3 linked regions of the Rhodopseudomonas palustris HaA2 genome follow. The protein of the gene in region 1 interacts with the protein of each later gene in a pairwise test. Links are inferred from orthologs where the notes say so. Each region holds a gene or a part of one and is shown in the gene's direction. Other genes may lie near its edges.

Region 1 (7,545 bases):
TTGACGATCACAAAGATCACTGCGGCGATCATCAGAACCGTGGGTATCTCGTTGATCACCCGATAGAATTTATGTGTCCGCGTGTTCCGGTCTGCGGCGAAATCGCGCACGTAGCGCCCCAGCATCAGGTGGATCACCGTCATCAGCACCACCGCGCCGAGCTTGGCGTGAAACCAGCCGGAGGTGAAATAGCTCTGCTCCCAGGCGATCACCAGGCCGGCGGCCCAGGCGACCATCATGGCCGGATTCATGATCGCCTTGTACAGCCGGCGTTCCATGATCTTGAAGGTCTCGGACTGAACCGAGCCGATCTCTGCGCTGCAGTGGTAGACGAACAGCCGCGGCATGTAGAGCATTCCGGCCATCCACGAGATCACCGCGACGACGTGCAGGGTCTTCACCCAAAGATAGATATCGGTCCAGTCGATCATCGGTCGCCCCACCGGCCGCGCGGAATTCCAGAGCCGATCTGGAACGCACCGCCCGCACAGCGCGTTACTCGAATGCGCGATCACGGAGTTTTCCGCAAGCTCCACTCCTCTAAACAATATTTATAGATTCTTAGGGTTTGAGTCGTAGTGTCGGGGGATTGTGCCGGCGCAACAGACGCTGCGGCTTGTCCTTGCACCATCCACATGTGCACAGCCCAGGGCGATGTCTGCCTGAAACGGCTTGGACCTTTGAACACGGGCGCTCGCGCCGTGATCCGGTCTCTTTATCAAGAGACAAATCCACATTCACCCGCTAACCTCGACACCATCCCGTGACGATTTCCTCACCCGAGGCCTGTGAAGAAAAAACCGGGTTATCCCGCCCGTGCCGGCCGCGGGGCCGCCATCCGGCGGCTTTCGCCCCGTTGTTCACAGGATACACAGGGTCATGATGCTGACCGACGGCAGCTATTTTCATCTCCATCTGGTGTCCGACTCGACCGGCGAAACCTTGATCACGGTGTCCCGCGCGGTCGCGGCGCAATACGCCAATGTCAATGCGGTGGAGCACGTCTACCCGCTGGTGCGCAGCCAGAAGCAGCTCGACCGCGTGCTGCAGGAGATCGAGGAATCGCCCGGCATCGTGCTGTTCACCCTGCTGGAGGGTGAACTGGTTGCCCGGCTCGAAGCCAAGTGCCAGGAGATCAACAGCCCGAGCCTGTCGATCATCGGCCCGGTGATGCAATTGTTCGAGGCCTATCTCGGCGCCTCCACCACCGGCCGGGTCGGCGCGCAGCACACTTTGAACGCCGAATATTTCAAGCGCATCGACGCGCTGAACTACTCGATGATGCACGACGACGGCCAGCATGTCGAAGGCCTCGAAGAGGCCGATGTGGTGCTGGTCGGTGTATCGCGCACCTCGAAGACGCCGACCTCGATCTATCTCGCCAATCGCGGCATTCGCACCGCCAACGTGCCGCTGGTCGCCGGGATACCAATTCCGCATCAGCTCGAAACCCTGAAGAAGCCGCTGGTGGTCAGCCTGCACGCCTCGCCCGAACGGCTGATCCAGGTCCGGCAGAACCGGCTGCTCAGCCTCGGCGCCGGCGCCGGCAACGATTCCTATATCGACCGCCAGTCCGTCACCGACGAGGTGTTGCTGGCGCGCAAGCTCAGCGCCAAATACGGCTGGTCGCTGCTCGACGTCACCCGTCGGTCGATCGAGGAGACCGCGGCCGCGATCATGAAGCTGCTCGCCGATCGGCAACGCCAGAGGATGTCCGAATGACGCTGTGGCTCGGCCCCGGGCCGCTGGTGCTGGCCTCGCAGAGCCGCGCCCGGCAGGCGCTGTTGAGCAATGCCGGGATTCCGTTCGACGCGATCCCGGCCGACATCGACGAGCGCGGCATCGCCAAAGCTTCCGGCCTGTCGGCGCCCGGCGAGATCGCCGCGCTGCTGGCGCAGGAGAAGGCCGCGTTCGTCTCGAATCATCACCCCGGCCGCCTGGTGCTCGGCGCCGACCAGACGCTGGCGCTGGGTGCGCGCGGCTTCAACAAGCCGGCCGACCGCAATGAGGCGGCAAAGCAATTGCGCGAACTCGCCGGCCGCCGCCACGAGCTCCATGCCGCGATCGCCCTGGTGCGCAACGGCGTCACGCTGTTCGCCGATGTGTCGATCGCCCGGATGACGATGCGGCCGTTGAACGATGAGGAGATCGCCGCCTATCTCGACCTGGCCGGCGACAAGGCGACATCGAGCGTCGGCGGCTATCAGGTCGAGGGTCTCGGCGTGCATCTGTTCGACGGCATCCACGGCGACCATTTCACCATTCTGGGCCTGCCGCTGTTGCCCTTGCTCGGCTTTCTGCGTAGCCAGAAACTGCTGGCGTTCTGACGAGAGCCGGCCAAAAAGCGGAGGGGCGGAATGCTGGTACTCGGGCTCACCGGGTCGATCGGAATGGGGAAATCCACCACCGCGAAGCTGTTCGGGGAGGCCGGGGTGCCGGTCTACGACGCCGACGCCACCGTGCATCAGATCTACGAAGGCGAAGCGGTGCCGGCGATCGAAGCGGCGTTTCCAGGCACCACGGTCGACGGCAAGGTCGACCGCGCGCTGTTGTCGGAGAAGGTCGTGCATGATTCCGATGCGATGAAGCGGCTGGAGCAAATCGTGCATCCGATGCTGCGCAGCCATCACCAGAACTTCCTCGACGACGCCGAGGCCTCCGGCGCACCGGTCGCGGTGGTCGATGTGCCGCTGCTGTTCGAAACCGGCGGCGAGAAGCGGGTCGATGCGGTCGTCGTCGTCACCACCTCGCCCGAGGTGCAGCGCGAGCGAATCCTGGCGCGTGAGAACATGACTCCCGAAAAGCTCGACGCCATCCTGGCGCGGCAGATGCCCGACGCCGAAAAGCGCCGGCGCGCGGATTTCGTGGTGGATACCTCGCACGGACTCGATCCGGTGCGCGCGCAGATCCGCGAAATCCTCGACGCGGCTGCTAGGATGCCTCGCCGGCGGCCGTGATTCGCCGGCGACAACCGGCGGCCCTTCTGCAATGCGCGAAATCGTTCTCGATACCGAAACCACCGGCCTCGATCCGCTGCGCGGCGACCGGCTGGTCGAGATCGGCTGTGTCGAAATCTACAACCGGATGCCAACCGGGCAGGTCTATCACCAATACATCAATCCCGAGCGCGACATGCCGGCCGAGGCCTTCGCGGTGCACGGGCTGTCCAGCGAGTTTCTGGCCGACAAGCCGGTCTTTGCGCAGGTCGCCGACGCGTTCATCGACTTCATCGGCGATGCGCCGCTGGTGATCCACAACGCTTCGTTCGACATCGGCTTCATCAACGCCGAACTGGCGCGGCTGTCGCGGGCGGCGATCCCGCGCGAGCGGCTGGTCGATACGCTGCTGCTGGCGCGGCGCAAGCATCCCGGCGTGTCGAACCGGCTCGACGATCTGTGCTCGCGCTATGCGATCGACAATTCGCGCCGCACCAAGCACGGCGCGCTGCTCGACGCCGAGCTGCTGGCCGAAGTCTATATCGATCTGATCGGCGCGCGGCAGTCGCAACTGATTCTGGCGGAAGTTCCGTCGGAGCGCAGCGGCGCCGGCGGCGACACGCCGCGCCGGCAGCGTTCGATCGCGCTGACGCCTCGCGTCACCGATGCGGACCTCGAGGCCCACCGCGCTTTCATCGCCCTGATGGGCGACAAGGCGATCTGGAACGAATACACGGCCGCCGCCTGAGCGGCGCGGATCCCCACGGCCCACACGCCTGGGCTTGTCCCGGGCATTCCCGTCTCGATGCATCCACCCTGAAAACGTCAATGGCCGGGACAAGCCTGGCCATCACGACGTTTCAGATCTCAGTTCGAGCCGAGAATCAGCTCGGCTGGCCCTGCTGCTGGGCGCGCTCGAGGTTCTGGCGGTACAGGCCGACGAAGTCGACCGGGTCGAGCATCAGCGGCGGGAAGCCGCCGTCGCGGACCGCGCTGGCGATGATCTCGCGGGCGAACGGGAACAGCAGCCGGGGGCATTCGATCATGATCAGCGGGTGCAGATTCTCCTGCGGCACGTTGACGATCCGGAACACGCCCGCATAGGCGAGCTCGAAGCTGAACAGCACGGTGCTGCCGGATTCGGCCTTGCCCTCGATCGACAGCGTCACCTCGAACTCGTTCTCGGCGAGGTTGTTGGCGCCGACATTGATCTGGATGTTGATCGCCGGCTGGCTCTGCTGCGGGGCCAGCGACGCCGGGGCGTTCGGGTTCTCGAACGACAGATCCTTGGTGTACTGCGCCAGCACGTTGAGCTGCGGCGGAGCGGCGGCTTCCGGAGGCGTGCCGTTTCCGTTGGTCATCGAAATCTCTCCTGAAGCGTGCGGGAAGCTCCGGCCGGTGATGCGGCGGCCTTCGCGCGAGGGGCGGGTGATTGTATCGGCGAGTGGCTATCATAGGCCCGCGGCCATCCACAAGGTGGACCGAAGCAGCAGCCTGCGCGCTCCGGGCGGTCGCCGCGAATTCCGCGGGCGGCGCCGCCCCCCGGGGCGGACCCGCATCTTGCCCAAATCGCTGGCGGAATGAACTTTCTTACAATGATCCGGTTTCCCCGTTGCGCCGAACGGCCTACATTCGGATCATCAACGCCCGGCCGCGGCGCGACGGGGCTTGCCAACCGGGTTGGCTGTGCCAAAACGCGCCATTGGCTGGGACAGGTTCCTCACTACATGTGAGGGCCGGCCCGCATCGTGATTCTGGGCCGTCGAGCCGCGGGTGCAGACCGCACCTTTCAGGCCGGCGCCGATGAGAAAGTGAAGCGACGTGGATATCTACACCATCATCTTCCTTGCGCTTGCGGTGTTCATCTTCCTGCGTCTGCGCAACGTCTTGGGGCAGCGGACCGGCAGCGAGCGTCCGCCGTTCGACCGCGCCGCGGCGCGGGACATGATCCCGGGCAAGCAGGACACCAATGTCGTGTCGATGCCGGGCTCGGTGATCGACCAGTCCCCGATTGCTCCGAGCGCCGACGTCGTTCCGCCGTCGGATCGCTGGAAGGGCATCGCCGAGCCGGATTCGCCGCTGGAGCACGGCCTCAATGCGGTGTTCACCCAGGATTCGTCGTTCGACGCCAACCATTTCCTCTCGGGCGCCAAGGGCGCTTACGAGATGATCGTGATGGCGTTCGCCAATGGCGACCGCCGCGCGCTGAAGGACCTGCTGTCGAGCGAAGTCTATGAGAGCTTCGAGGCGGCGATCAAGGATCGCGAGAAGAACGAACTGAAGACCGAGACACGCTTCGTCGCGATCGAGAAGGCCGAACTGCTCGGCGCCGAAGTGCGCGACCACGTCGCCCAGCTCACCGTGAAGTTCGTGTCGCAGATGATCTCGGTCACCCGCGACAAGGCCGGCGCTGTCGTCGATGGCAGCCCCGACAAGGTCGCCGATATCACCGACGTTTGGACCTTCGCCCGCGATATCAGCTCGCGCGATCCGAACTGGAAGCTGGTTGGCACCGGAAACGAGCTCTAGCGCGCGGGGCGCAACGCGCTCTGCCTGGGCGCGCGGCGTGCTTGCCGCCGCCTTGCTGTTCGCGCCGGCTGCCGTCGAAGCCGGGCCGCGCCACCACCACTCCTCTGGCCATCATTCCTCTGGCCATCACGCCAAGCCCCACCACGCCGCCGCACACAAGCGGCATCGGCTGCCGGCCGGGCCGATCGAAATCCCCGGCGGGCAGTATGCCCCCGTGAGCTGGGACCAGGTCCCCGGCTGGGATTCCGACGATCAGCTCGCCGCCTTCAAGACGTTTCAGGCCAGCTGCCGGCCGGTTCTGGCCCGGCGCAAGCCGATGCCGGATACCAAGGCGCTCGGGTCGTCGTTGGTCGCGCCGTGCCGCGCGGCGCGTGTCGCCGAGATCTCCGACGCCGCTCAGGCCCGCCGCTTCTTCGAACGCCATTTCCTGCCGCTGCAGATCTCACGGGTCGGCGAGGACGCAGGCTTCGTCACCGGCTATTACGAGCCGATCGTCGACGGATCGCGTGTGCAGACCGACGTCTACAATGTGCCGGTGTATCGGCGGCCGTCCAACCTGTTCGTGCGCGGCTATTCGCAGGGCGCCGGCCTGCCCAATGGCGGGCCGGTGTATCGTAAGATCGGCCGGCGGAAGCTGGTGCCGTATTATGATCGCGCCGAGATCGAGGACGGCGCCATCGCCGGTCGCGGGCTGGAAATCTGCTGGCTGAAAAGCCAGACCGATCTCTTGTTCTCGCAGATTCAGGGCTCGGCCCGGGTCAGGCTCGAGGACGGCAGCTTCGTGCGCATCAATTACGACGCCCACAACGGCTATCCCTATACGCCGGTCGGCCGCATCCTGATCGATCGCGGCATCATCCCGAAAGAGCAGATGTCGATGCAGCGCATCCGCGAATGGATGGACGCCAATCCGGACGGCGCCAAGGAATTGCGGCGGGCCAACCGCTCCTTCGTGTTCTTCCGCGAGGTCAGGCTGAAAGACGACGACGAGGCGGTCGGCGCGCAGGGCGTGCCGCTGACGCCGGGTCGCTCGATCGCGGTCGACAAGGGATTGCACGTCTACGGCACGCCGTTCTTCATCACCGGCGAACTGCCGGTCGAGGCTCCCGAGGCGAAGACGCCGTTCCGACGGTTGATGATCGCGCAGGACACCGGCTCGGCGATCATCGGCCCGGCGCGGGCGGATCTGTATTTCGGCGCCGGCGCGGAGGCGGGCGCGGTGGCTGGGCGGATGCGGCATCCGATCCGCTTCGTGATGCTGCTGCCCAACAGCCTCGATCCGGTCGCGCGCGGCCGCACCATGCCGCTGCCCGAACCGCGGCCATCGGCCAGGATCGCCAAGCAGTTTCCGCCGACGCCGGTCGCGAAAGACAAGCCGGTCGAAGCGGATGCCGCCAAGCCGACGGCGACGCCCGCCACCAAGCCGGCTTCTCCGTTGGAAGGTTCGGCGCAGGCGGTTCCGACGCCACAGGCGCGGCCCGATGCAGCGCCGGCCGCTTCACCGAAGCGAACGCACCGCCGGCCTCACCGGCATCGTCATCACCGACGCCATCGCTGACGACGATGAAGCGCGTCGCCCCACCGCTCGATCCACCCGCAGCCCCGCGCCGCAAGCGCAGCCTGAGCGAGGACGAGCGCGTGCTGTGGGACAGCGTCGCCAAGCAGGTCAAGCCGCTGCGCGGCCGCCCGCGACTGACCCGGATCGAACTGCCGGCGGCTCCGTCGGATACGCCCGTCGCGAAACCGCCGCCGCCGGCAACGCAGCAGCCGATCAAGCGCCCGGTCAAGCTGGCGACGCCGATGAGCCCGCCGCCGCTGGCCTCGCTCGGCCGGCGCGAGCGCTCGCATCTATCGCGCGGCCGCAAGGACATCGACGCCCGGATCGATCTGCACGGCATGACCCAGGCACGCGCGCATCACGCGCTGTTGCGCTTTCTGCAAAGCGCCAGCCATGATGGGCTGAGTTTCGTGCTGGTGATCACCGGCAAGGGCGCGAGGCTCGGCGGTGATCCCGAACGCGGCGTGCTGCGCCGCCAGGTGCCGCTCTGGCTGAGCCTGCCGGAATTCCGCGCTTACGTCG
Region 2 (8,583 bases), 2.5 Mb from region 1 along the record:
GGCGCTGGTCGCTGACGCTCGGCATCCTGATCTCGGATTTCGACAAAGTGACCATCGCGGCGCCGGTTGTGATCCGGTAATCGCGGATGCCGGCGCCGACCGCAAAGTGGCGTAGATTCCGGCAGTTTTCGCAAAGTTGGGCGGCCGCGCCCTTGTGTTTTGCCGCCCGATCCGGTTTCACTGGCGCAAACCTGCTTCCCCCTGATTCTTGAGCAAATCCCATGCGTTTGTCGCGATTCTTTCTGCCGATCCTGAAGGAAAACCCGAAGGAAGCCGAGATCGTCTCGCATCGGCTGATGCTGCGCGCCGGGATGCTGCGGCAGGAGGCCGCCGGCATCTATGCCTGGCTGCCGCTCGGCCATCGGGTGCTGAAGAAGATCGAGCAGATCGTGCGAGAGGAGCAGAACCGCGCCGGCGCGATCGAGCTGTTGATGCCGACGCTGCAACTCGCCGATCTGTGGCGCGAGAGCGGCCGCTACGACGCCTATGGTCCGGAGATGCTGCGGATCAGCGACCGCCACAAGCGCGAGCTGCTGTACGGGCCGACCAACGAGGAAATGATCACCGAGATCTTCCGCGCCTATGTGAAGTCGTACAAGAGCCTGCCGCTCAACCTCTATCACATCCAGTGGAAGTTCCGCGACGAGCAGCGTCCGCGCTTCGGCGTGATGCGCGGCCGCGAGTTCCTGATGAAGGACGCCTATTCGTTCGACGTCGATGAAGCCGCCGCGCGCAAGTCGTACAACCGGATGTTCGTCGCTTACTTGCGGACCTTCGCGCGGATGGGGCTGAAGGCGATCCCGATGCGCGCCGAGACCGGACCGATCGGCGGCGACCTCAGCCACGAGTTCATCGTGCTGGCCGAGACCGGCGAGTCCGGCGTGTATTGCGACCGCGACGTGCTGAGCCTGCCGGTGCCGGACGAGACCGTCGATTATGACGGAGATCTGACGCCGATCATCAAGCAATGGACATCGGTCTACGCCGCGACCGAGGACGTCCACGACGCCGTGCGCTACGAGAGCGAAGTGCCGGAAGCCAACCGGCTGCACACCCGCGGCATCGAGGTCGGCCAGATCTTCTATTTCGGCACCAAATATTCCGACTCGATGAAGGCCAATGTCGCCGGTCCCGACGGCACCGATGCGCCGATCCACGGCGGCTCCTACGGCGTCGGCGTGTCGCGCCTCGTCGGCGCGATCATCGAGGCGTGCCACGACGACAACGGCATCATCTGGCCGGAGGAGGTGGCGCCGTTCCGGGTCGCAATCCTGAACCTCAAGCAGGGTGACGCCGCGACCGATGCGGCCTGCGAACAGCTCTACAAGGAGCTCGCCGCCAAGGGCGTCGACGTGCTGTACGACGACACCGATCAGCGCGCCGGCGCGAAATTCGCGACTGCGGATCTGATCGGAATTCCGTGGCAGGTGCTGGTCGGGCCGAAGGGCCTCGCCGACGGCAAGATCGAACTGAAGCGGCGCAGTGACGGCTCGCGCGAGAATATCGCGCTGGCGGAGACGGTCGCACGGCTCGCGCCGTAAGATTTATCCACTGGCGGCTCGGCTGAAATTAGCCCGAATCGTGTGAAATTCGGAGCATGGATCACAGCATGACTGAGCCAGTTCGAACTCCTCCTTTTGCGCCATTCGAATGGCTCCTGTCCGGGCGCTACCTCCGCGCGCGCCGCCGTGAGGGGTTCATCTCGGTGATCGCCGGGTTCTCGTTTCTCGGCATCATGCTCGGCGTCGCGACGCTGATCATCGTGATGGCGGTGATGAACGGCTTCCGCAAGGAACTGCTCGACAAGATCCTCGGCCTCAACGGCCATCTGCTGGTGCAGCCGCTGGAAAGCCCGCTGACCGACTGGAAAGAGGTCGCCGATCGCATCAGCGGCGTGGCGGGCATCAAGCTCGCGGCGCCGGTGATCGACGGCCAGGCGCTGGCGTCGTCGCCGTTCAATGCCTCCGGCGTGCTGGTGCGCGGCATCCGCGCCGACGACCTCAACAATCTGTCGTCGATCGCCAATCACATCAAGCAGGGCACGCTCGACGGCTTCGACGAAGGGCAGGGCGTCGCGATCGGGCGCAGGCTCGCCGATCAATTGTCGCTGCACGCCGGCGACAGCGTCACGCTGGTGGCGCCGCGCGGCGCGGTGACGCCGATGGGCACCACGCCGCGGATCAAGCCGTACAAGATCGCCGCCGTGTTCGAGATCGGCATGTCGGAATACGACTCGACCTTCGTGTTCATGCCGCTGAAGGAGGCGCAGGCCTATTTCAACCGCAATAACGACGTCACCGCGATCGAGGTCTACACCACCAATCCGGACAGGATCGACGCCTTCCGCAAGAGCGTCACCGAGGCCGCAGGCCGGCCGGTGTTCCTGGTCGATTGGCGGCAGCGCAATTCGACCTTCTTCAACGCGCTGCAGGTCGAGCGCAACGTGATGTTCCTGATCCTGACGCTGATCGTGCTGGTGGCGGCGCTCAACATCGTCTCCGGCCTGATCATGCTGGTGAAGGACAAGGGCAGCGATATCGCCATCCTGCGCACCATGGGGGCGACGCAAGGATCGATCATGCGGGTGTTCCTGATCACCGGCGCTGCGATCGGCGTGGTCGGCACGCTGACCGGCTTCGTCGTCGGGCTGGTGATCTGCCTGAACATCGAATCGATCCGGCAATTCCTGTCCTGGGTGACCAATACCGAGCTGTTTTCGCCGGAGCTGTACTTCCTGTCGAAGCTGCCGGCCGAGGTCGATTTCGCCGAGACCAGCGCGGTGGTGATCATGGCGCTGACGCTGTCCTTCCTGGCGACGCTATATCCGTCGTGGCGCGCGGCGCGGCTCGATCCCGTCGACGCGCTCCGCTATGAGTGAGGCCGCAATGGAGCAGGACGCAGAAGACATCCCGGTCGTCTACCTTCACGACATCAAGCGGCAATACACGCAGGGCGAAGCCACGCTGACGATCCTCGACGGCGCCAAGCTGGCGCTGTGGGCGGGGCAGTCGGTGGCGCTGGTGGCGCCGTCGGGCTCCGGCAAATCGACGCTGCTGCACATCGCCGGCCTGCTGGAGCATCCCGACGAGGGCGAGGTCTATGTCGGCGGCGCCGCGACCTCGGCGCTGACCGACGCCGAGCGCACCCAGATCCGCCGCACCGACATCGGCTTCGTCTACCAGTCGCACCGGCTGCTGCCGGAATTCACCGCGCTGGAAAACGTGATGATGCCGCAGATGATCCGCGGCCTGAAGCGCAGCGAGACCGTCAGCCGCGCCAAGGAGATCCTGGCTTATCTCGGACTCGCCGATCGCATCACCCATCGCCCCGCCGAACTGTCCGGCGGCGAGCAGCAGCGTGTCGCCATTGCGCGCGCCGTCGCGAATGCCCCCCGCGTCCTGTTCGCCGACGAGCCGACCGGCAATCTCGACCCGCACACCGCCGATCACGTCTTCCAGGCGCTGATGCAATTGGTGCGGGCGACCCGCGTGGCGATGCTGATCGCCACCCACAACATGGAGCTGGCCGGCCGGATGGATCGCCGGGTGTCGCTCGAAAACGGCGTGGTCGTCGAACTGGAATAGGCGCGGCGGCGGCAGTTCGTCATTCCGGGGCGCTCGCGTGAGCGAGCGAACCCGGAATCTGAAACGAGCACCGCAAGCTTCACGACTCCTCCTTCGTCATCACCCGCGAATGCGGGTGATCCAGTATTCCAGAGCGGCTGTTGCTCAAGGGCAGACGCTCCGGATTACTGGGTCGCCCGGTCAAAAGCCGGGCGATGACGCTGGGACGTGGGGGCGGACACAGCAGGGCGATCGGGCGCGCGGCACTCCGGTCCCTCGGTCACGCTATGCCCCGGCACCTCAGTGCCGGCGGCGTTGCTTGCGCAGCTTCTTCTTCGCGGGCTGCGGCGCGGTGTACCACGGGTTTTCGATACATTCGGCGGCGCGGCCGGAGGCGGACATCCGGCATTGCGGGATCGACGTGTAGCTGCACTCGTCGTACCAGTCGCGGTAGTTGTGATAGACCCGCAGGCAGACAGGATAGTCGCGAGCCTCCGCGATCCCGGTCAACCCCAGCAGGGTCAGCACCCCGACCAGCAGTGTCTTGCGCATTGTCGTCTCCTCGGTCGCGCGCCCGGTCAGCGCGTGCGCTGCCGCCGCGCCGGGCCGGCGGGCGGTTGATACCATGGGTTTGTGACGCATTGCCCGGCGATGCCCTGGGCGGCCGGCTGGCATTGCTCGATCGAGACATAGCGGCACTGGTCGAACCGCACCGGACCGTAGATCCGCAGGCAGACCGGATAGTTGTCGTAAGGGGCTTGGGTTTGCGCCACGGCCGCCGAGGGCAGGGCTAAGGGCGACGCCAGGGCAGCCAGTAGAACCGCAGACAGGACGCGCATCGAAATCTCCGAAATGAGGGGCCGATCCAGCCGAAGCCCGGCACCCAGGCGGCTGTAGACTCATCGCTCATCCGGTGCGCCCGCGACTATTTTACGTCAAAGCGGCGGACAGCCGAAGGGTCATGGCTGAATAACGGGGATGTCGACGTTTTGTTAACGCTTCCCGAACGCCCCGATGCGGGTACCTTGACGTCAGAACAAAATGAGAACAATGTTCTGCGTATGTTCACGTGGTCAGGGAGCGGACGATGTTGAAGATCTTCATTCAGGAAGCTGCGGCGTTGACGTCGATTGCGCTGTTCATCAGCATGGTGGCGGTGTGGGCCCAGGTGCTGCCGCAGCTCTGAGCCGGCGGAAAGCGAAGCTGCAGAGCGAGGCGGCAACAGCGGGGATAAGGGTGCGCGGCTGGCTTGCGCGGCCGTGGCGGGCGGATCACCATTCCGGCCGAGTCGGCTGCGCTCAGCGCGCCGGCTGAGCACCTTCTCACCGCACGCCATTCACGCCCGATCGAAAGCCGCACCGCCGATGAGCCAAGCCGGATTCGTCCATCTGCACGTTCACTCGGCCTATTCGCTGCTGAAAGGCTCGATGAAGATCGCGCGGCTGGCGGACCTCGCCAAGGCCGACCACCAGCCGGCGCTGGCGCTGACCGACACCGACAACATGTTCGGTGCGCTGGAATTCTCCGATAAGCTCGCGGGCAGCGGCATTCAGCCGATCGTCGGCCTCGAACTCGGCATCGACTTCGGCGACCAGGATCCGACCTCACGCAACGCGGCGCTGGCGGCGCCGGCGCGGGTGGTGCTGCTGGCGACGCGCGAGCGCGGCTACCGCAGCCTGATGCGGCTGAACTCGCGGGCCTTCCTCGAAACCCCGGTGAACCAGCCGCCGCACATCAAGTTCGACTGGCTGGATGGCGAGACCGACGACGTGATCGCGCTGACCGGCGGGCCGGAGGGGCCGATCTCGCTGGCGATGCTGACCGACCCGGCGCTCGGCCGGCTGCGCTGCGAGCGGCTGGCGCAGGCGTTCGGCGACCGGCTCTATGTCGAGCTGCAGCGCCACAACACCGATGTCGAACGGCGCGCCGAAGCCGGCCTGATCGACATCGCCTACGACATGGGGCTGCCGCTGGTCGCGACCAACGAGCCGCATTTCGCCACCGCCGACGATTTCGAGGCCCACGACGCGCTGCTGTGCATCGCCTCCGGCAAGCTGATCGCCGAGACCGATCGCGTCCAGCTCACGCCCGACCACCGCTTCAAGACCCGCGCCGAAATGGCGGTGCTGTTCGCCGATTTGCCGGAGGCGCTGGCCTCGACGGTCGAGATCGCGCAGCGCTGCGCCTATCGGCCGCTGACCCGCAAGCCGATCCTGCCGCTGTTCACCGTCGGCGCCAGCGTCAACGACGCCGAGGAGGCGGCCGCCGCGGAAGCGGCCGAGCTGCGTCGCCAGGCCGAGCAGGGGCTCGCGGACCGCATGCGCGTCCACGGCCTGTCGCAGGGCATGACCGAAGAGGACTACCAGAAGCGCCTCGCCTTCGAACTCGACGTCATCACCCGGATGAAATACGCCGGCTACTTCCTGATCGTGTCGGACTTCATCAAATGGGCCAAGGCCCACGGCATCCCGGTCGGGCCGGGCCGCGGCTCCGGTGCCGGCTCGCTGGTGGCGTATTCGCTGACCATCACCGACCTCGATCCGATCCGCTTCGGTCTGCTGTTCGAGCGCTTCCTCAATCCGGAACGCGTCTCGATGCCGGACTTCGACATCGATTTCTGCCAGGACCGCCGCGGCGAAGTGATCGAATACGTCCAGCACCGTTACGGCCGCGACCAGGTCGCGCAGATCATCACCTTCGGCACGCTGCAGGCGCGCGGCGTGCTGCGCGACGTCGGCCGCGTGCTGCAGATGCCGTACGGCCAGGTCGACAAGCTGACCAAGCTGGTGCCGCAGAACCCGGCCGCACCCGTGTCGCTGAAGCAGGCGATCGAAAGCGAGCCGAAGCTTCAGGCGTTTCGCGACGAGGACCCGGTCGTCGCCCGCGCCTTCGACATCGCGCAGAAGCTCGAGGGCCTGACCCGGCACGCCTCGACCCACGCCGCCGGCATCGTGATCGGCGATCGGCCGCTGTCCGATCTGGTGCCGATGTATCGCGATCCGAAATCAGACATGCCGGTCACCCAGTTCAACATGAAATGGGTCGAGCCGGCGGGGCTGGTGAAGTTCGACTTCCTCGGCCTCAAGACGCTGACGGTGCTCGACGTCGCGGTGAAGCTCTTGAAGCAGCGCGACATCCATATCGATCTGGCGACGCTGGGAATCGAGGACCCGGTCAGCTATCAGATGCTGGCGCGCGGCGACGTGGTCGGCGTGTTCCAGGTTGAAAGCCAGGGCATGCGGCGTGCGCTGGTGGACATGCGCCCCGACCGCTTCGAGGACATCATCGCGCTGGTCGCGCTGTATCGCCCGGGCCCGATGGCGAACATTCCGACCTATTGCGCCCGCAAACACGGCGACGAGGAGTCGGAATATCTGCATCCGATGCTGGAGCCGATCCTGAAGGAGACCTTCGGCGTCATCATCTACCAGGAACAGGTGATGCAGATCGCCCAGGTGATGGCCGGCTATTCGCTCGGCGAAGCCGACCTGCTGCGCCGCGCGATGGGCAAGAAGATCCGCGCCGAGATGGAGAAGCAGCGTGCCATCTTCGTCGAGGGCGCGACCAAGAACGGTGTGCCGAAGGACTCCGCCGACACCATCTTCGATCTGTTGGCGAAATTCGCCGACTACGGCTTCAACAAGAGCCACGCCGCCGCCTATGCGCTGGTGTCCTATCACACCGCCTACATGAAGGCGCATTATCCGGTCGAATTCATCGCGGCGTCGATGACGCTCGACCTCAACAACACCGACAAGCTGTCGGAATTCCGCGCCGAGGCGCAGCGGCTCGGCATCAAGGTCGAGGCGCCGTCGGTCAATCGCTCCGGCCCGACCTTCGAGGTCGGCGCCAACACCATCTACTACGCGCTCGCCGGCCTGAAAGGCGTCGGCCTGCAGGCGGTGCAGATGATCGTCGAGGCGCGCGGCGACAAGCCGTTCGCCTCGCTCGCGGATTTCGCAGCGCGGGTCAATCCGCGCGCGATCAACAAGCGGGTGATCGAAAGCCTCGCGGCCGCCGGCGCGTTCGATTGTCTCGACAGTAATCGCGCGCGGGTGTTCGCCGGCGCCGACGCGATCATCGCCGCCTGCCAGCGCAGCCACGAGGCCGCGACCTCAGGCCAGAACGACATGTTCGGCGGGCTCGCCGACGCGCCGCAGGTGGTGCTGCCGCAGATCGAGCCGTGGCTGCCGGCGGAGCGGCTGCGGCGCGAATACGACGCGATCGGCTTCTTCCTGTCCGGCCACCCGCTCGACGATTACGCCACCGCGCTGAAGCGGCTGCGGGTGCAGTCCTGGGCGGAATTCTGCAAGGCGGTGAAATCCGGCGCCACCGCCGGCAAGGTCGCCGCCACCGTGGTGTCGCGGATGGAGCGGCGCACCAAGACCGGCAACAAGATGGGCATCATGGGCCTGTCCGACCCGACCGGGCATTTCGAGGCGGTGCTGTTCTCCGAGGGGCTCGCGCAATATCGCGACGTGCTGGAGCCGGGCGCCGCGGTGCTGCTGCAACTCGGCGCCGAACTGCAGGGCGAGGACGTTCGCGCCCGCGTGCTGCACGCCGAGCCGCTCGACGCCGCCGCCGCCAAGACCCAGAAGGGGCTGCGGATCTTCCTGCGCGACACCAAGCCGCTCGATTCGATCACGAAGCGGCTGCAGCCGCCGGAATCGAAGGTCTCGGGGGGCAATATCGCGCTGGTGCTGAGGCTCGATCCGCACACCGAGGTCGAATTCGAGTTGCCGGGCCGGTTTCAGGTTTCGCCGCAGATCGCCGGCGCGATCAAGGCGGTCACCGGCGTGGAACTGGTCGAGACGCTGTAAGGCCGGGTCGTCCGGCGCTGCGGCGACTTCCAGAGCGCGATGGCCCTGAACAGCCTGTCGCCTGTCGCGGGCCTTTCGCGGCCGCGCGGCACCCGTTATGAAAGGTTCACAGGGACTGCGCGTCAGGAGAACAGTATGGCAGCCAAGACGAATTTCCGGGGGTCGTTCACCGCCTTGGTCACGCCTTTCAAGGATGGTGC
Region 3 (7,448 bases), 310 kb from region 1 along the record:
TCTATGCGGAGATCCACGACGGCTTCGACGACGTCATCCAGAAGGCCTATCGGGCGCGAATCGTGCTGGTGTCGCCGTCGCTGCTGATGCTGGCGATCCAAGTGATGCAGCAGATCCTGAAAGACGCGCGGATGCGCGATGCCGCCGACCAGATCCGCACCGAAGTGCTGAGCCTCGGCGACGATCTCGCGCGCCTGCGCGAGCGCGTCACCAAGCTGCAGACGCATTTCGGCCAGGTCAACGACGACGTCCGCCAGATTCTCGTCTCGGCCGATAAGATCGAGCGCCGCGCCGCGCGGATCGAGGAACTGGATTTCGCCGCGCCCGCCGCAGCGGCGCCGGCACCGACATCGGCCGACGAGGCGCCGCTCGCGCCGGACCGCGATCTGTTCGCCTCGCGCGCCTTCAAAATCGACGAGGTCGCGTCGGGCTGAAGCCGCGCCTCACGAGACGGCTGCGGCGTTGCGCGCGCGTGCGCCGCGGCTGATTACTTCCGCTTGTCGGCGAGAAACGCCTCGACCTCGGCGCGGTCCGGGCAGGCGAAGGCGCCGCCGGGCCTGGTGCATTTCAGCGCGGCCGCGGCGGAGGCGAAGCGCAGCGCGCTCGGAATGTCCTGGCCCTCGCTGAACGCCACCGCGAAGCCGCCGTGGAAGATGTCGCCGGCGCCGAGCGTGTCGACGACGTGCACCGGGAACGCCGGGGTCTGCTGAAATTGTTTGTCGGCGTCGAGCCACAGCGTCCCCTTCGGGCCGCGGGTGACGGCCACGAAGGCATGCGTCAGCTTCGCCACCTTGGTCAGCGCGGCTTCGTCGTCGGCGACGCCGGCGGTGGCGTGCAGCGCTTCGGCCGAAAAGATCAGATGCGACGACGCCGTCAGCAGGCCCTCGTTCATCGCCATCGCGCTGTCGATATCGACCACCACCGGAATCCCGCGCCTGGTCGCCTCGGCGCACAGCGGCGTGGCGAAGCCGGCGCAGCGGCTCTCGATCATGATGGCGTCGCAGTTCTCGAGCAGCGCATCGGCGTCCGGCAACGCGACGTTCCACAGTCGCGGATCACGGAAGGTGACGATGGTGCGCTCGCCGGTCGGATCGACCATCACGGCGGAAATCGGCGTCACCAGCCCCGGCATGTGGATCAGGCCGGTGGTCGCGATGCCTTCCTCGCCGAGCTTGTCGAAGATGAAGCGCCCCGCGATTTCGCTCGCGTCGCCCATCGGGCCGCACATCGTCGCGGTGCCGCCGAGCCTCGCGATGCCTATCCCGGCATTGAGCGCATTGCCGCCGCAGATCTCTTCATAAGCACTGGCGGGGATCTTGTTGCCGCGGCCCGGCACCGCCTCGATCCGGAAGGTGAGGTCGCGGACCGGAATGCCGACGCAGAGAATCCGCGGCTTGGGCTTTGCGGTGTTCGTCATGATGTCTGCTCCAGCCAGCGGCCGACCAGATGATGCGCGATCGCGAACGGGTGCGGCCCGACCAGGCCGTCCGGATGCTGGCGATTGAGCATCGCGGCGGCCTCGTCGCGCGAGAACCAGCGCGCATCTTCGAGTTCGGTGAAATCGATGGTGATGTCTTCCGTCGTGGCGATCGCCGTACAACCGATCATCAGCGAGGATGGGTACGGCCACGGCTGCGTCATGTAGTAGCGCACCTCGGAACAGCGGATGCCGGATTCCTCAAAAATCTCGCGACGCACCGCATCCTCGATCGTCTCCGCCGCCTCGACGAAGCCGGCGAGGCACGAATACATCCCGGCCGGAAACGGCTTCTGCCGGCCGAGCAGGCATTTGTCGCCGGACGTCACCAGCATGATCACCACCGGGTCGGTGCGCGGAAAATGCTCGGCCTTGCAGTTCGGGCAGTCGCGCTTCCAGCCGCCCTGCGTCATCGCCGTGCGGGTGCCGCAATTGGCGCAATAGCCGTGGCGCTGGTGCCAGCTGACCATCGATTTCGCCATCGCGATCGCCGACAGCTGTTCCGGCGGCAGGATGCCCTGCATCGCCATGCCGCGCAGCTCGGCGATGCCGGCGTCGCTGCGCGTCATCAGCGTCTCGACTGCCGTAGCGCCGATGCCCATGCCGAACACCGCCGCGCCGTCGCGCAGGCCGAGGAAGATCGTGCCGGGATTGGCGCCGAGCGACAGCGCCTCCTTGATCGACAGCAGCGCGCGCGGGCCGCCGTCCTCGTGCTTCACCACCAGCGAATCGCGATGCACCACATAGGCGCGGGTGTCGCTTTTGTCCTCCATTGCCATCAGCTTGGAATCGTCGCGGCGCAGATGCGCGGCGCGGTCGAGGATGTTGCTGACGAAGGCCGGCTGGCCGAGCGGAAAGGCGCTGCTCATCGGCTCAGCCCAGCCAGATCTTGCGCCGCAGCGCGCTGATGAAGTGCTGCACTTCCTCGGCGTCGTGCGGCAGCGCCGGCACCACGCCCCACACCGGGCGCGGCCAGGCGGCGTCGTTGGCGCGTCGCGCGATCACATGGACATGCAGCTGCGGCACCACATTGCCGAGGGCGGCGATGTTCAGCTTGTCGCATTTGGTGATGTCCTTGAGCGCGCGGCCGACCCGGGAGATTTCCGTCATCAACTGCGCCTGCGCGACCTCGTCGAGGTCGGTGATCTCGACTGCGCCGGCGCGGCGCGGCACCAGCAGCAGCCACGGATAATTCGCGTCCTTGATCACCAGCACGCGGCTGAGCGGCAGATCGCCGATGTTGATGGTGTCTTTTTCGAGCTGAGGACTGAGCGACCAATCGGCGGGCATGTCGGTTCCATCGGCCCGTTGGCAAAAGCGGGCTCTTGCGTGGTTGCGGGTACGGGCCCCGCCTCTCCATAGCAACTCGGTCGATGGCACGAAAGCGGCGGCGCGATGCTGAATTCCTCGCCGCCTCCGGAACGTTGGGGGCTCGCCCTGTCCGAAGGTCCAAGACGCGGCGCGGCCGCTTGCATTCGGGCGGTTTTGGCTCCAAATAGGGACCGGGAGATTGGCGGTGGACGAGCCACTCGCCAACCGGGTCAGGTCCGGAAGGAAGCAGCCCTAACGAGGTCCGGATCGGGTCGCTCGTCAGTCTCCTACTCGTTTTTCCGGCCGTTGCGCGCCGGTCGATCCACGGTGGCGTATCCGGCCGACCCTTCAGTGCCGGTGTCGGACGGGTGTCGGGCCGGGTCCCCGCCGGACAGCCTCCGTCCCGTTCCGCAATGCGGCCCCGAGAGAGAACACATTGCGGAACGCCCGATGACCGACGCAGGCCCTCCCGCGACCCCTTCGGACGATTCGGATCGGACCGGCCTCGCGCCGACTGCAGGCGCCTCGGGTGGCGCTCCGGCCGGCGCCTATCGGGTGCTGGCGCGTAAGTATCGTCCCAACAGCTTCGAAGACCTGATCGGCCAGGAAGCGGTGGTGCGCACCGTCTCCAACGCGTTCGATACCGGGCGGATTCCGCAGGCCTGGATCCTCACCGGCGTCCGCGGCGTCGGCAAGACCACCACGGCGCGCATCCTGGCGCGGGCGCTGAATTACGAGCTGCCGGACGGTTCGGTGAAGGGGCCGACCATCCACATGCCGGTGCACGGCGTGCACTGCAAGGCGATCATGGAAAGCCGGCACATGGACGTGCTGGAGATGGACGCCGCCTCGCATACCGGGGTCGACGACGTCCGCCAGATCAACGACAGCGTGCGCTACGCCCCGGCCAGCGCGCGCTACAAGGTCTACATCATCGACGAAGTCCACATGCTGTCGACGGCGGCGTTCAACGCTTTCCTGAAGACGCTGGAGGAACCGCCGGAGCACGCCAAATTCGTGTTCGCCACCACCGAGATCCGCAAGGTGCCGGTGACGGTGCTGTCGCGCTGCCAGCGTTTCGATCTGCGCCGCGTCGAGGCCGACGTGCTGATGAAGCACCTCGGCGGTATAGCCGAGAAAGAAGGCGTCGAGGTCGAGGCCGAAGCGCTCGGCATCATCGCCCGCGCCGCCGAAGGCTCGGTGCGCGATTCGCTGTCGCTGTTCGATCAGGCGATCGCCCATGCGGCCGGTCTGGTGCGCGCCGATCAGGTCCGGCAGATGCTCGGCCTCGCCGATCGTACCCGGGTGATCGAGCTGTTCGATGCGCTGGCGCGCGGCGACATCGCCGCCGCCTTCGCGGAATTCCGCGATCAATACGACACCGGCGCCGATCCGGTGGTGGTGCTGAGCGATCTCGCCGAATTCGTGAACTTCGTGACGCGGGTCAAGATCGTGCCGGCGACCGCCGACAATGTGGCGTTCGGCGAGACCGAGCGGCTGCGCGGGCGCGAATTTGCGACCCGGCTGTCGATGCGGGTGCTGTCGCGGATGTGGCAGATGCTGCTCAAGGGCATCGCCGAAGTGCAAGGCGCGACGCGCCCCGCCGCAGCCGCCGAAATGGTGCTGGTGCGGATTGCGTACGCGGCCGATCTGCCGACGCCGGATGAAGCGATCCGGATGATCGAGCAAGGTGGCGGCGGCGGCGGTTCGCTGCCGTCCGGCGGCAGTGCGCCGCGTGACGCGCCGTCGGCTCCGCCCTCCGCTCCACCCTCCGCAATGGCATCAGCTCCGCCAAATTACGCTACGCCGGCCGCAATGGCGCCGCGCGGTGGCGCGACGATGAGCCAGCCGTCGATGGCGCGGCCGCAGCCCGCCGCGGCTCCGCAGCCGACCCCCGCGGCGCTGACGATCACAAGTTTCCCGCAGCTCGTCGCGCTCGCGTCGGAAAAGCGCGATGTGATGACCCGGATGGCGCTGGAAGCCGATGTTCGGCTGGTGCGGATCGAGGACGGCCGGCTCGAACTGGCGCTGGAGCGCACCGCGTCGCGCAGCCTGATCGGCGAGCTCGGCCGCAAGCTCGAACAATGGACCGGGCGGCGCTGGACCGTGATCGTGTCGAACGAGCCGGGCCAGCCGACGCTGCGCTCACAGAACGAGGCGCAGAAGAACGAGCGCGAGCGCGCCGCGGAGAGCGATCCGCGGGTGCAGGAGGTGCTGGCGCGGTTTCCCGGCGCCAAGGTGATCGAGGTGCGGCGGCTCGCCACCGAGCCGGCCCAGACCGATGCTGGTATCGAAGGCGCCGTCGATCCGGTCGACGACGACGACGATTCTTGAGAATTCTGGCTCTTTCGAGAAGGAACAGATCATGGCTGATTTCCTCGGCATGATGAAACAGGCGGCGCAGCTGCAGTCGAAGATGAAGGCGATGCAGGCGGAGCTCGATCAGATCGAGGTCGAAGGCCTGTCCGGCGGCGGCCTGGTCAAGATCCGGATGAGCGCCAAGATGGAAGTGCGCGGCGTTTCGATCGACCCGTCGCTGCTGAAGGCGGACGAAGGCGAGGTGCTGGAGGATCTGCTGGTCGCGGCGCTCGCCGACGCGCATCGCAAGGCGGAAGCGGCGATGCAGGAGAAGATGCAGGCGCTGACCGGCGGGCTCGGCCTGCCGCCCGGCCTCGGGCTGGGCTAGTCTTCCAGAAATACCGATTCGCAATTTCTCGCCGGCGGGCCGGCGGGCGTCTCCCAACGCCTGCCGTCGCTCTGATTCACCGAAACGGATAAGCTGTCCCGATGGCCATTGCGGTCGCAGGCCCCGAGATCGAACGTCTGATCCAGCTTTTGGCGCGGCTGCCGGGGCTCGGCCCGCGCTCGGCGCGGCGCGCCGCGCTGCATCTGATCAAGAAGCGCGACGCGCTGATGACGCCGCTCGCCTCGGCGCTGCAGGTCGCGATCGACAAGATCGAGGTGTGCAAGACCTGCGGCAACATCGATACGCAGAATCCCTGCACGGTGTGCACCGATCCGCGCCGCGATCCGTCGATCATCGTGGTGGTCGCCGACGTCGCCGATCTGTGGGCGCTCGAACGCGCTTCCGCCACCAATGGCCGCTATCACGTGCTCGGCGCGACGCTGTCGCCGCTCGACGGCGTCGGCCCCGACGATCTGACCATCGACGCGCTGGTGGCGCGGGCCCATGATCCCGCGGTCGGCGAGATCATTTTGGCGCTCAACGCCACGGTCGACGGCCAGACCACGGCGCACTACGTCACCGACCTGCTGCAGGACGCGAACGTCAAGGTGACACGGCTGGCCCACGGCGTCCCGGTCGGCGGCGAACTCGACTATCTCGACGAAGGCACGCTGTCGGCCGCGATGCGGCAGCGGACCCTGTTCTGAACCACCGGAAATGGACCTGATGATCGAACGACTGCTGAAATCCTCGCTGATTGTCGCCGCGCTGATGGTGCTCCCGGTCCCGCCAGCGCTTGCGCAGGCCGCCGAAAGTCAGGCGGCGCTGCCGAAGCCGAAGGCGATGAAGGTGGGCGACGTGCTCAGCGGCGAACTCACCGCGATGCGCTCGCGCGCCAGGGCCAAGGGCAAGAAGGTGCCGGTGTATCAGCTCGTCAGCGAGCCGCGCCGGCTGCCGCCGCCGTCCGGCCTGTGCAATCTCGAGAACGGGCCGGAAACCTTCCAGATCGTGCCGGCCAGCGACGCCCAGGCGGCGCAGCTCAAATCGCATCTCGGCAAGAACGTGGCGCTGAAGGTCGAATCCGTCGCCTGCGCCGAGGAGGCCGGGCAGTACAGCGAGGCCGTGGTGACGAAGTGGAGCCTGGTGAACTAAGCAGTTCTGCTTTTGATGGGATCAGCGCTCGCGATCCAGTTGCCGCCGTCATCCTGAGGTGCCCGCTGGGCCGCGCTGTGCGCGGCGCGGCGGGCCTCGAAGGATGAGCCGCAGGGACCTCGGGGCCGCATCCTTCGAGGCGCGCTACGCGCGCACCTCAGGATGACGATCCTGCACTCGAGAAGGCCGCATTGCTTCGCGGAGCCTGTCATCGGGCGGCGCGAAGCGCCGACCCGTTGGCTCGCAATGACGCTTTGCGAAATCCCCCTCACACCTTGACCGGCCCCAGAGCCGCGAAATGACCGCGGCGTTGCAGCCACAGCAGGAGCACCAGGCTGGGCGCGGCCACCGCGACGCTGATGATGAAGAACGCCGGCCAGCCGGTCGCCTGCGCCACATAGCCGGCGCCGGCCGACAAGTACGTCCGCCCCACCGCCGACAGCGCCGTCAGCAGCGCATATTGCGTGGCGGTGTGCAGCGGGTTCTGGCACAGCGCCGACAGGTACGCGACGAAGATCACCGTGCCGATCGCGCCGGTGAAATTCTCGACCGAAATCGCCAGCGCCAGCGCCCATTGGTTGACGCCGACTGTCGCCAGCCAGGCGAATGCCAGATTCGACAGCGCCTGCAGCACCGCGCCGATCCACAGGCTCGTCACCAGCGAATAGCGCCGCGCCACGTAACCGCCGGCGAAACCGCCGATCAGCGTGGCGGCGAGGCCGACGCCTTTCACAATCGCGGCGTAGTCATTGCGCGAAAAGCCGAGATCGATCACGAACGGCGCCGTCATGGTGCCGGAGAACGCGTCGGTGAATTTGAACA

Evidence for each region.
Region 2: the proteins of dnaQ (region 1) and dnaE interact in binary tests that used the Escherichia coli proteins (3 or more experiments, as listed by UniProt). The link is inferred for Rhodopseudomonas palustris HaA2 from one-to-one orthologs.
Region 3: the proteins of dnaQ (region 1) and RPB_RS03405 interact in binary tests that used the Escherichia coli proteins (3 or more experiments, as listed by UniProt). The link is inferred for Rhodopseudomonas palustris HaA2 from one-to-one orthologs.

Annotation. Positions count from the first base shown.
Region 1 is NC_007778.1:439,917-447,461, forward strand. Bases 1,872-4,836 are described here. They hold dnaQ (DNA polymerase III subunit epsilon), read left to right. Parts: upstream 1,872-2,988; coding sequence 2,989-3,684; downstream 3,685-4,836. Other genes in these bases: RPB_RS02010 (Maf family protein), read left to right, coding at 1,872-2,327; coaE (dephospho-CoA kinase), read left to right, coding at 2,358-2,957; secB (protein-export chaperone SecB), read right to left, coding at 3,821-4,297; RPB_RS02030 (Tim44/TimA family putative adaptor protein), read left to right, coding at 4,758-4,836. In the rest of the region: protoporphyrinogen oxidase HemJ, read right to left, coding at 1-431; RPB_RS02005 (pyruvate, water dikinase regulatory protein), read left to right, coding at 883-1,722; more of RPB_RS02010, read left to right, coding at 1,719-1,871; more of RPB_RS02030, read left to right, coding at 4,837-5,465; RPB_RS02035 (MltA domain-containing protein), read left to right, coding at 5,503-7,023; RPB_RS02040 (Smr/MutS family protein), read left to right, coding at 7,029-7,545. UniProt on the Escherichia coli protein: DNA polymerase III is a complex, multichain enzyme responsible for most of the replicative synthesis in bacteria. The epsilon subunit contain the editing function and is a proofreading 3'-5' exonuclease.
Region 2 is NC_007778.1:2,978,600-2,987,182, forward strand. What follows is about bases 4,581-8,583. They hold dnaE (DNA polymerase III subunit alpha), read left to right. Parts: upstream 4,581-4,927; coding sequence 4,928-8,383; downstream 8,384-8,583. Other genes in these bases: dapA (4-hydroxy-tetrahydrodipicolinate synthase), read left to right, coding at 8,519-8,583. Outside these bases: RPB_RS13085 (copper resistance CopC/CopD family protein), read left to right, coding at 1-80; proS (proline--tRNA ligase), read left to right, coding at 222-1,541; RPB_RS13095 (lipoprotein-releasing ABC transporter permease subunit), read left to right, coding at 1,598-2,878; RPB_RS13100 (ABC transporter ATP-binding protein), read left to right, coding at 2,886-3,584; RPB_RS13105 (DUF3551 domain-containing protein), read right to left, coding at 3,864-4,115; RPB_RS24160 (DUF3551 domain-containing protein), read right to left, coding at 4,142-4,402. UniProt on the Escherichia coli protein: DNA polymerase III is a complex, multichain enzyme responsible for most of the replicative synthesis in bacteria. This DNA polymerase also exhibits 3' to 5' exonuclease activity. The alpha chain is the DNA polymerase catalytic subunit.
Region 3 is NC_007778.1:749,429-756,876, reverse strand. What follows is about bases 2,813-5,680. They hold RPB_RS03405 (DNA polymerase III subunit gamma/tau), read left to right. Parts: upstream 2,813-3,238; coding sequence 3,239-5,122; downstream 5,123-5,680. Other genes in these bases: recR (recombination mediator RecR), read left to right, coding at 5,576-5,680; RPB_RS03400 (YbaB/EbfC family nucleoid-associated protein), read left to right, coding at 5,154-5,474. Also shown: RPB_RS03425 (DNA recombination protein RmuC), read left to right, coding at 1-434; RPB_RS03420 (sugar kinase), read right to left, coding at 488-1,417; nudC (NAD(+) diphosphatase), read right to left, coding at 1,414-2,346; RPB_RS03410 (HIT domain-containing protein), read right to left, coding at 2,351-2,767; more of recR, read left to right, coding at 5,681-6,181; RPB_RS03390 (hypothetical protein), read left to right, coding at 6,192-6,626; RPB_RS03385 (AmpG family muropeptide MFS transporter), read right to left, coding at 6,895-7,448. UniProt on the Escherichia coli protein: Part of the beta sliding clamp loading complex, which hydrolyzes ATP to load the beta clamp onto primed DNA to form the DNA replication pre-initiation complex.